DNA from 3 places in the Kluyvera huaxiensis genome. Region 1 is predicted to be linked to each of the others. Evidence: predicted binding sites of a transcription regulator. Region 1 holds the regulator's gene; each other region holds the start of a gene.

Region 1 (3,116 bases):
GGTCTTATCCGTGCCGTGTTCATCGGCCATGCGGCGTAGAGAAACGGACGGAGAGAAACGCACGAAACTATCGCGACCCAGCCAGGAGACGGCGAAGAATTTCTGGAAGCCGTTCAGCATCCGCAATGGCGGATTGACTTCACCTTTCTCGCGACCCGGAGAACGCCCAAACATCACCGACACCGGCACCATTTGCACATCCAAATGTGGATTGCTGCGGTGCAAGTCGAGGTAGTCGTGGAACAGTTTGATCGACTCTTCTTTCGGCGTGTAGTAGGTGAACACGCGCGGGCCGCCGTGAATGAACACGTAGCGCGGCAGCAGAGTGCCGTCGATTTCTAACGGTTCAAGCGGATCGGGCAGGTCGTGCGCAAGGCACTGGGCGCGCAGCGTCAGTAAGTCGGCCTTAGAGTTGTAAGGCAGGACGTACATAATTGGACGTGATGTATCAAGCCCCAATTCCTGGGCAGGTTCTGCCGGAATAGACTTGCTCTTTACCAGAACACTTAATGGTAAATTCAGTAATTTGTAGTAAATTCGTGGCCAGCCGGACATAAACGATGTAAAGCCTCTGGTTAATCATGCAAATGCGCGGCAAGAATATCAGAAAGTCGGCAGAATTTCTGTTCTACCGGTTCTTAATAATACACTAAGTGATTCGCGCGGCGGCAAGGCGGTAAACCCAGCAGCAACGTGAAGTACGCATTGTCATTGACGTCATAACGTAAAAGGTTCTTGAGATGGCCAATAATACCACTGGGCTCACCCGAATTATCAAAGCAGCTGGATATTCCTGGAAAGGATTTCGCGCGGCATGGATCAACGAAGCCGCGTTCCGCCAGGAGGGGGTTGCATCCGTACTGGCAATTATCATTGCCTGCTGGCTGGATGTTGACCCTATCACCCGCGTGCTGCTTATCGGCTCCGTCCTGTTGGTGATGATAGTGGAAATTCTCAATAGTGCACTGGAAGCGGTCGTCGACCGTATTGGCTCTGAGTATCACGAGCTGTCAGGGCGAGCGAAAGATATGGGCTCAGCCGCCGTGTTGCTGTCGATTTTTGTCGCTCTGATCACCTGGGCTATCCTGCTGTGGGCTCATTTCCACTAAAGCTGTGAAAACTGCCTGATTTCCTGCGTTTTATGGTTCCAAAATAGGCACTAGCTGTATATACTCACAGCATAACTGTATATACACCCAGGGGGCGGAATGAAAGCGTTAACGACCAGGCAGCAAGAGGTGTTTGATCTCATCCGGGATCATATCAGCCAGACGGGCATGCCGCCGACGCGTGCGGAAATTGCTCAGCGCTTGGGGTTCCGTTCCCCGAATGCGGCTGAAGAACACCTGAAAGCGCTGGCGCGTAAAGGAGTTCTTGAGATTGTCTCCGGAGCCTCTCGTGGTATCCGCCTGCTGGTGGAAGAAGAAGTGGGCCTACCGCTGATTGGCCGCGTTGCGGCGGGCGAGCCGCTGCTGGCGCAGCAGCACATTGAAGGCCATTACCAGGTCGATCCATCGCTGTTTAAACCGAGTGCCGACTTCCTGCTGCGCGTCAGCGGCATGTCGATGAAAGATATCGGTATTATGGATGGCGATCTGCTCGCGGTGCATAAAACCCAGGATGTGCGTAACGGCCAGGTCGTCGTCGCGCGTATCGATGAAGAAGTGACGGTGAAACGCCTGAAAAAACAGGGTAACGTCGTCGAACTACTGCCGGAAAACAGCGAGTTTTCCCCTATCGTGGTCGATCTGCGTCAGCAGAGTTTCTCCATCGAAGGGCTGGCCGTTGGCGTTATCCGCAACGGCGAGTGGCTGTAACACTCCCTTCTCTCAAATGGCTGTGATACTTCCGTTATCACAGCCTTTTTTCTTTCTGGTTCTCACTCATGCCGCTACTGACTTCCGCCGATAAGGCCCTGTGGCGCCTTGCGCTACCAATGATCTTCTCAAATATCACCGTGCCTCTGCTAGGGTTGGTGGATACCGCCGTGATTGGCCATCTCGACAGCCCGGTCTATCTGGGCGGCGTGGCCATTGGCGCGACCGCAACCAGCTTCCTGTTTATGCTGCTGCTGTTCTTGCGTATGAGCACCACCGGCCTGACGGCGCAGGCGTTTGGCGCCAAAGACCCCCAGGCGCTGGCGCGAGCGCTGGTACAACCGCTGCTGCTGGCGCTGGGTGCCGGTCTGCTGATCATCTTGTTTAAAAATCCGCTGATTCATCTCGCGCTGTCTATCGTTGGCGGCAGCGGCGAAGTGCTGGAGCAGGCGCAGCGTTTTCTCTCCATCCGCTGGCTAAGCGCTCCGGCTTCGCTGGCAAATCTGGTGCTGCTGGGCTGGCTGTTGGGCGTACAGTACGCGCGTGCACCGGTCGTGCTGCTGGTGGTGGGCAACGTACTCAATATCGTCCTCGATCTGTGGCTGGTGATGGGGCTGCATATGAACGTGCAGGGGGCGGCGTTAGCGACGGCCATCGCCGAGTACGCGACCTTGCTGGTCGGTTTAGGGATGGTACGTAAGGTACTGGTAATGCGCGGGATTTCCTGGGCGATGCTGAAAATGGCCTGGCACGGCAACTTCCGGCGTTTGCTGGCGTTGAACCGTGACATCATGCTGCGCTCGCTGTTGCTGCAACTGTGCTTTGGTGCGGTAACCGTTTTTGGTGCTCGTCTTGGCAGCGATATTGTCGCGGTGAATGCCGTGCTGATGACCATGCTTACCTTCACCGCCTACGCGCTGGACGGCTTCGCCTATGCGGTTGAAGCCCATTCTGGTCAGGCCTACGGCGCGCGCGACGGCAGTAAACTACTGGAGGTCTGGCGAGCGGCATGCCGTCAGGCCGGTGTGGTCGCACTGGCGTTCGCGTTGGTTTATGCCGTTTTGGGGGAACATATCGTGGCGCTGCTGACGTCCATTCCCGAGCTACGCGAGCTGGCTGACCGCTACGTTATCTGGCAGATGGTGCTCCCGATAATCGGCGTGTGGTGTTATCTGCTTGATGGCATGTTTATCGGCGCGACGCGCGGCGCGGAGATGCGTAACAGCATGGCCGTTGCGGCGGCGGGATTTGCGCTCACGCTGTTAGCGCTACCGGTGCTTGGCAACCACGGACTGTGGC
Region 2 (3,116 bases), on a different contig from region 1:
CGTAGCGCTGAAAGAGGGAAAAATCCGCTCAATGGACGACCTGGTGACGCAGTATGAACCGGATCTGAAAGGCACCGCCTGGGACGGCGTCACGCTTAAGCAGTTGATTCAGCACACTTCCGGCGTGGCGTGGAACGAAGATTACACCAACCCACAGTCTGATTTTGCCAAACTGACGCAATGTGAGGCACATCCGGGGGCCTACGAGTGCGTTCGTACGCTGGTATCGGGCCTGAAACGCGCGCATCCGGCGGGCGAAGTCTGGTCTTACTCTTCCGGCGGCGCCTGGCTGCTGGGCGATGTGCTGGAACGCGCAACTGGCATGACGCTCGCTAGCTATCTGGAACAGACCATCTGGCAACCATACGGTATGGCCAACGACGGCGTATGGCATTCCTATACCAAGGGCCAGCACGACGTCGGCGCGCACGGCTTTAACGCCACGCTGGAAGATTGGGGCCGCTTTGGTGAATTCGTCCTGCACAATGGTCAGTTGCCAAACGGCAAACAGATCCTGCCGGATAACTGGGTCGCGCAATCGGCCAACTGGAATACGGCGCAAAAATCGGTATCGGCGGCACACCCTCAGGGAATTTACGGCTACCAGTGGTGGAATAATGAAGTGCCTGCCAATGCAAAAAACGTGGTGCCAACGGCCAGGGATTCGCTGAAAGGTTCGATGTGGGCGCTGGGGATTTTTGGTCAGATGATCATGGTCAACCGCGCAGAAAACCTGGTGATCGTCCAGTGGTCAACCTGGCCGCAGGCGGAGCCATCGTTCAGCGCACAGCCGCTTGAGGCCTCGCTGATGTTCAGCGCTATTGCCAAAACGCTGCGCTAAGCGCCAATTGGTACTTCCTTAGACTCCCTTTAAGGCGTCATAGACCGCAACAGGAATTCGCTGGTAACAACGCCAGAGCCGCCAACGCGCTCTGGCATTTTTCATTACGCTTTCGGCTCTACCGCGACATACATTTCAATATCCCAGTAACCGTCTTCCGCCCCGTTGTTATGGTAAATTTCAAAACAGGGTTTAGCCGCCAACCGGTGCGTTTCATCTTTCAGAACGCTATCGAAAAACTGATACCACGGCGTGGCAAAATCATGGTTTTCGACACGAGCGTGCGCCGCAGCGTACAAGCCTCCGGCCACTTCCGCCGTCATCACGCCGTCACTGTGAGCTGGCACGACAAAGTCATCGGCCACCGAAACTACCGTATCGCAGCGCAGCTTTTCCGCTGGCACTTCGTCCGGGTTGTCATAATAGACGGCAAGCCACTCCTGGGCGGGAATCTGTTGACCGTCAACCCACTTCATCAACTGCTCAAAGCCTTGTTTGACCGTCTGTTCCCACGGCCCAACCATATGAAAACCTGCGATTTTGCGCGGTTTCACCTGCTTAATCTCATAGTCCATACTGCCTCCGTTACCATACTGTAATTTCATACAGTATAATTCTTATTCTCGGGTTTAGACAAACGAACAGTGAACATTATGTGAGCAGATTCGCACTCTTGCCAGGGAGCGTATAACGAGGTGATTGCATTGGGGAAAAATTAAGAAAATGGTGCGCCCTGCAGGATTCGAACCTGCGGCCCACGACTTAGAAGGTCGTTGCTCTATCCAACTGAGCTAAGGGCGCACTGGGGGAAGTCAAAACTTCCTGATGGGGTGAAGCGCGTGGAATTATACGGTCACTGACCGATGAGTCAATCCATTTCCTCGTGAAACCTGCGTTGAATGCGGCAGTGGATAAAGTCGCGTCAACAATCGCTCAACAGTTCAGCAAAAACACTTTCCGTTGAAAACTCGCAAACGATAACTGACAGCGAGCCTCGCATCTGACAAAATATGTACATCCCCCCTTCGTGAATGACAGATGGAATATTTATCCTGATGGCAGCAAAGATTATTGACGGTAAAACGATTGCGCAGCAGGTGCGCTCTGAAGTTGCGGAAAAAGTGAAGGCTCGCGTTGCGGCCGGAAAACGCGCTCCTGGGCTGGCCGTTGTGTTGGTTGGCAGCAATCCCGCATCGCAAATTTATGTCGGCAGCAAGCGCAAAGCCTGCGAAGAGGTGGGCTTCATCTCCCGCTCTTACGATCTGCCGGAAACCACCAGCGAAGCGGAACTGCTGACGCTGATTGATACCCTGAACGCCGATAGCACCATCGACGGCATTCTGGTCCAGCTTCCGCTGCCAGCCGGCATCGATAACGTGAAAGTTCTGGAACGTATCGACCCGGATAAAGACGTAGACGGCTTCCATCCGTACAACGTGGGTCGCCTGTGCCAGCGCGCGCCGCGCCTTCGTCCGTGCACGCCGCGCGGCATCGTAACGCTGCTGGAACGCTACAACATCGACACCTATGGCCTGAACGCCGTGGTGATTGGCGCATCCAACATCGTGGGTCGTCCGATGAGCATGGAGCTGCTGCTGGCTGGCTGCACCACCACCGTCACCCACCGCTTCACCAAAAATCTGCGTCACCACGTGGAAAACGCGGATCTGCTGATTGTGGCAGTCGGTAAACCTGGTTTTATCCCCGGTGAGTGGATTAAAGAAGGTGCCATCGTGATTGATGTCGGGATTAATCGCCTCGAAAGCGGTAAAGTAGTCGGCGATGTGGTGTTTGAAGATGCCGCCGCGCGCGCGTCTTACATCACCCCGGTACCGGGCGGCGTCGGGCCAATGACCGTCGCCACCCTGATTGAAAACACCTTACAGGCGTGTGAAGAGTATCACGACGTGGAGAAGGCATAAGATGGCAACATTTTCTTTGGGTAAGCATCCGCATGTGGAACTCTGTGACTTACTGAAACTGGAAGGCTGGAGCGAAAGCGGCGCACAGGCGAAAATCGCCATTGCCGACGGTCTGGTGAAAGTTGACGGTGCGGTGGAAACCCGCAAGCGCTGCAAAATTGTCGCCGGCCAAACCGTGAATTTTGAAGGCCAGAGCGTAACCGTTACCGCCTAATCCGTACGGTAGAGCGTCTTATTACCCGGCGAAGCCCTGCAACGCCGGGTTTTTATTGGCAAAATTTCAGAATATCCCTCTGCTGCATTCCCTGCGTTTTCCGTTAATACTTTGTTTTTCCTTTCTGTTGACGGACACC
Region 3 (3,116 bases), on a different contig from region 1:
GTTGCTGCGGTTGAGCATACTGCGGCTGTTCGTAAGCTGGTTGCTGCGGCTGAGCATATTGCGGTTGCTCGTAAGCCGGTTGCTGCGGTTGAGCATACTGCGGCTGCTCGTAAGCCGGTTGCTGCGGTTGAGCATACTGCGGCTGCTCGTAAGCCGGTTGCTGCGGTTGAGCATACTGCGGCTGTTCGTAAGCCGGTTGCTGCGGTTGAGCATATTGCGGCTGTTCGTAAGCCGGTTGCTGCGGTTGAGCATATTGAGGCTGTTCGTAAGCCGGTTGCTGCGGTTGAGCATATTGCGGCTGTTCGTAAGCCAGTTGCTGCTCCAGCGCCCCATTTTCTGCTGTTGGAGATTGTTGCCATGCAACATCAGGGGTATTGCCAGGCTGAACGCCATCGGCCGCCCAGGCGGGTGCTGTGGCGACTGCCGCCGCGGTGGCGATAGTTTCCGTCACCGTGTGGCCACTCAGCAGCGGATCAAATTCATCGTAATCCGCTGCACGCGTCGCGCTGGCGCCGGAGAACAGGACATCATCCGGATCGGCTTTAGCCGCATAGCGCTCGGCTTCTTGCGGATCGTCCATACGTCGACCGGAGAACAATGCCTCATCGGTCATGCGACCCATCGGATTCGCAAATTTTTCGGCGATACGTTTACGACGCGCCAGAGCACCGCGCAGGATACGTGCGCGACGGGACTCATGCGACACTTTCGACTTCGGCGCTGTATCCCCTTCTTCCTCTTCGTACTCGTCTTCTTCGTAGTCGTCTTCTTCAACCCACGAATCATCGCGACGCGTACGGTTGCTGGCAAAGGTCAGAATATTGAGGATCCAACTGCCCATCTTCTCGGCAATGCTGACCCAGGACCAGCCGGTAAACAGCGTCAACCCCGCAGCCCAAATGCACAAAAGCGCAATGGTGCCGCCGCTGCTGTGCAGCATCGGTTGCAGTGCGGTACTCAGTAGGCTGCCTATCACGCCGCCGGATGCAAAATACCAGATATCATCGGCGTTGATCGCCGCCAGACCACAGGAGGTCAGGATGATAGCCAGCACGCCAATTAAACGCAGCGAGACGGCAAAATAATCGATGTAATCTTCGCTTGCCCGGCGTTTCCAGGCAAACCAGCAGGCACCCACGATAATCACCGGAATGGTATAAGCCATTACACCAAAGATGAAAAACAGGGTATCAGCAAGCCATGCGCCCGAGGCGCCACACAAATTATGGATAGGTTCATGCCAGGCCGTTTGTGACCAGCTGGGATCGGAAGGATTGAAGCTCAGTAGTGCTGCCATTAGCCAAACGGCAAAAATGGCGCATAAAAGGAGTAACGCCTCAAGGAGTCGGCGTCCGCTGCTGAGTTTTGTCAGTTTGACTTCTTTGTCTTCTGTATATTCCTGGCTCAAGAAAGGCTCTCCAGGTGCCAAATGCTAAAAACGGACAACAGTGTCAGATTGCCCCGACACTGTTGCTGTATGGATTAACAGGAGTGTAATCAAACTGCGCTGATTTTGCACCTGTTCCGTTTTAGCGGGTCTTAATTACCAGACGATTACTCTGTTTGACTTCTTCCATAACCACATAAGTACGGGTGTCGTTGACGCCCGGCAGGCGCAGCAAAGTCTCGCCGAGAAGCTTACGGTAAGCCGACATATCCGGCACACGCGTTTTCAACAGGTAGTCGAAATCACCAGAAACCAGATGACACTCTTGAATTTCTTCAAGTTTTTGCACAGCGGTGTTAAATTGCTCAAACACGTCCGGTGCACCACGATTCAGAGTAATCTCAACAAATACCAGCAGTGATGCATCCAGGTAATGCGGGTTTAGCAGCGCGGTATAGCCCTGAATAAAACCCTGTCGTTCCAGGCGACGTACGCGCTCGAGGCACGGGGTCGGAGAAAGTCCTACTCTTTTGGAAAGCTCGACGTTCGAAATACGCCCATCTTTTTGCAGCTCATTCAGAATGTTGCGATCGATGCGGTCGAGATCTTTGCCAGGGCGTTTTTTACTATCTACCATTATTATTGTCTCTCTGTATTCCTTCCCTACTCCTGTCTTGACTCTGTGTCACTTCACTGTTCAGAGCCTTATCCCGATTTCAATACGCCGTTGTTGCTGCAACGACGCATATCCCAGGGTATGCGTATGAGAAGCCCCGGCGCCTCGCGGTCACTCTCCGACATCACGTATGGTATCTGTCCACACCATACGTAGATTTCAGTAAACCGGGTAAAAATGGCATTTGCGTGCATGAAAATTCACCACACGCGAAACACTGCTTTTCTTCTTCCTTGAATGTTGTCGCAAAAGCACAGGGGATTGTCAAAGCAAAACATCTTTTTTTAGTACAACATGCCAGATATTCATTAACACCCCGGCTTGATTGACATGTAATCGTCTTATAATTCCGCAGCGTGCAGTAGAAATTGTTATATTTATTGATGTTAAAACAAGCAATCAATCGGCCTGTTCTATTACACATATCGTTAACAAAATCGCGATGCTCTTTTTTTACGTCTACAAATTCCCTACAATCCAGACCAATGACTGCCAACAATTATGGGGATCTCATGGGCACGGCCAAACACAGTAAGCTGCTAATCCTTGGTTCTGGACCTGCGGGATACACCGCTGCGGTCTATGCTGCACGCGCAAACCTGCAACCGGTACTGATTACCGGGCTGGAAAAAGGCGGTCAGTTGACCACCACAACCGAAGTGGAAAACTGGCCTGGCGATCCAAACGACCTGACCGGTCCGCTGCTGATGGAACGTATGCACGAGCATGCAACTAAATTTGAGACCGAAATTATTTTCGATCACATCCACAGCGTCGATCTGCAAAATCGTCCGTTCCGCCTGACCGGCGACAGCGGCGAATACACCTGTGATGCCTTAATCATCGCTACCGGTGCCTCTGCCCGCTACCTGGGTCTGCCGTCCGAAGAAGCCTTTAAAGGTCGCGGCGTTTCTGCCTGCGCAACCTGTGACGGTTTCTTCTATCGCAACCAGAAAGTCGCGGTTATCGGCGGCGGTAACACGGCCGTTGAAGAAGCGCTGTATCTGTCTAACATCGCCTCAGAAGTGCACCTGATTCACCGTCGTGACTCAT

Evidence for each region. Region 1 encodes LexA, which represses DNA repair genes until DNA is damaged. Its sites were predicted from a motif close to TNCTGTATGTACATACAGNA; they were not measured.
Region 2: the regulator LexA is predicted to act here: its motif matches at 1,433-1,452, upstream of sbmC (DNA gyrase inhibitor SbmC).
Region 3: the regulator LexA is predicted to act here: its motif matches at 1,472-1,491, upstream of ABOC97_RS05285 (DNA translocase FtsK 4TM domain-containing protein).

What each region holds. Positions count from the first base shown of each region.
Region 1 covers NZ_JBEFLV010000025.1:40,550-43,665, forward strand. The annotation lists gene plsB (glycerol-3-phosphate 1-O-acyltransferase PlsB) at 1-555, opposite strand, end outside; gene ABOC97_RS20600 (diacylglycerol kinase) at 741-1,109, shown strand; gene lexA (transcriptional repressor LexA) at 1,209-1,817, shown strand; gene dinF (MATE family efflux transporter DinF) at 1,886-3,116, shown strand, end outside.
Region 2 covers NZ_JBEFLV010000014.1:62,850-65,965, forward strand. The annotation lists gene ABOC97_RS15205 (serine hydrolase domain-containing protein) at 1-841, shown strand, start outside; gene sbmC (DNA gyrase inhibitor SbmC) at 946-1,416, opposite strand; tRNA gene ABOC97_RS15215 (tRNA-Arg) at 1,566-1,642, opposite strand; gene folD (bifunctional methylenetetrahydrofolate dehydrogenase/methenyltetrahydrofolate cyclohydrolase FolD) at 1,897-2,763, shown strand; gene ybcJ (ribosome-associated protein YbcJ) at 2,765-2,977, shown strand.
Region 3 covers NZ_JBEFLV010000003.1:279,250-282,365, reverse strand. The annotation lists gene ABOC97_RS05285 (DNA translocase FtsK 4TM domain-containing protein) at 1-1,408, opposite strand, end outside; gene lrp (leucine-responsive transcriptional regulator Lrp) at 1,530-2,024, opposite strand; gene trxB (thioredoxin-disulfide reductase) at 2,576-3,116, shown strand, end outside.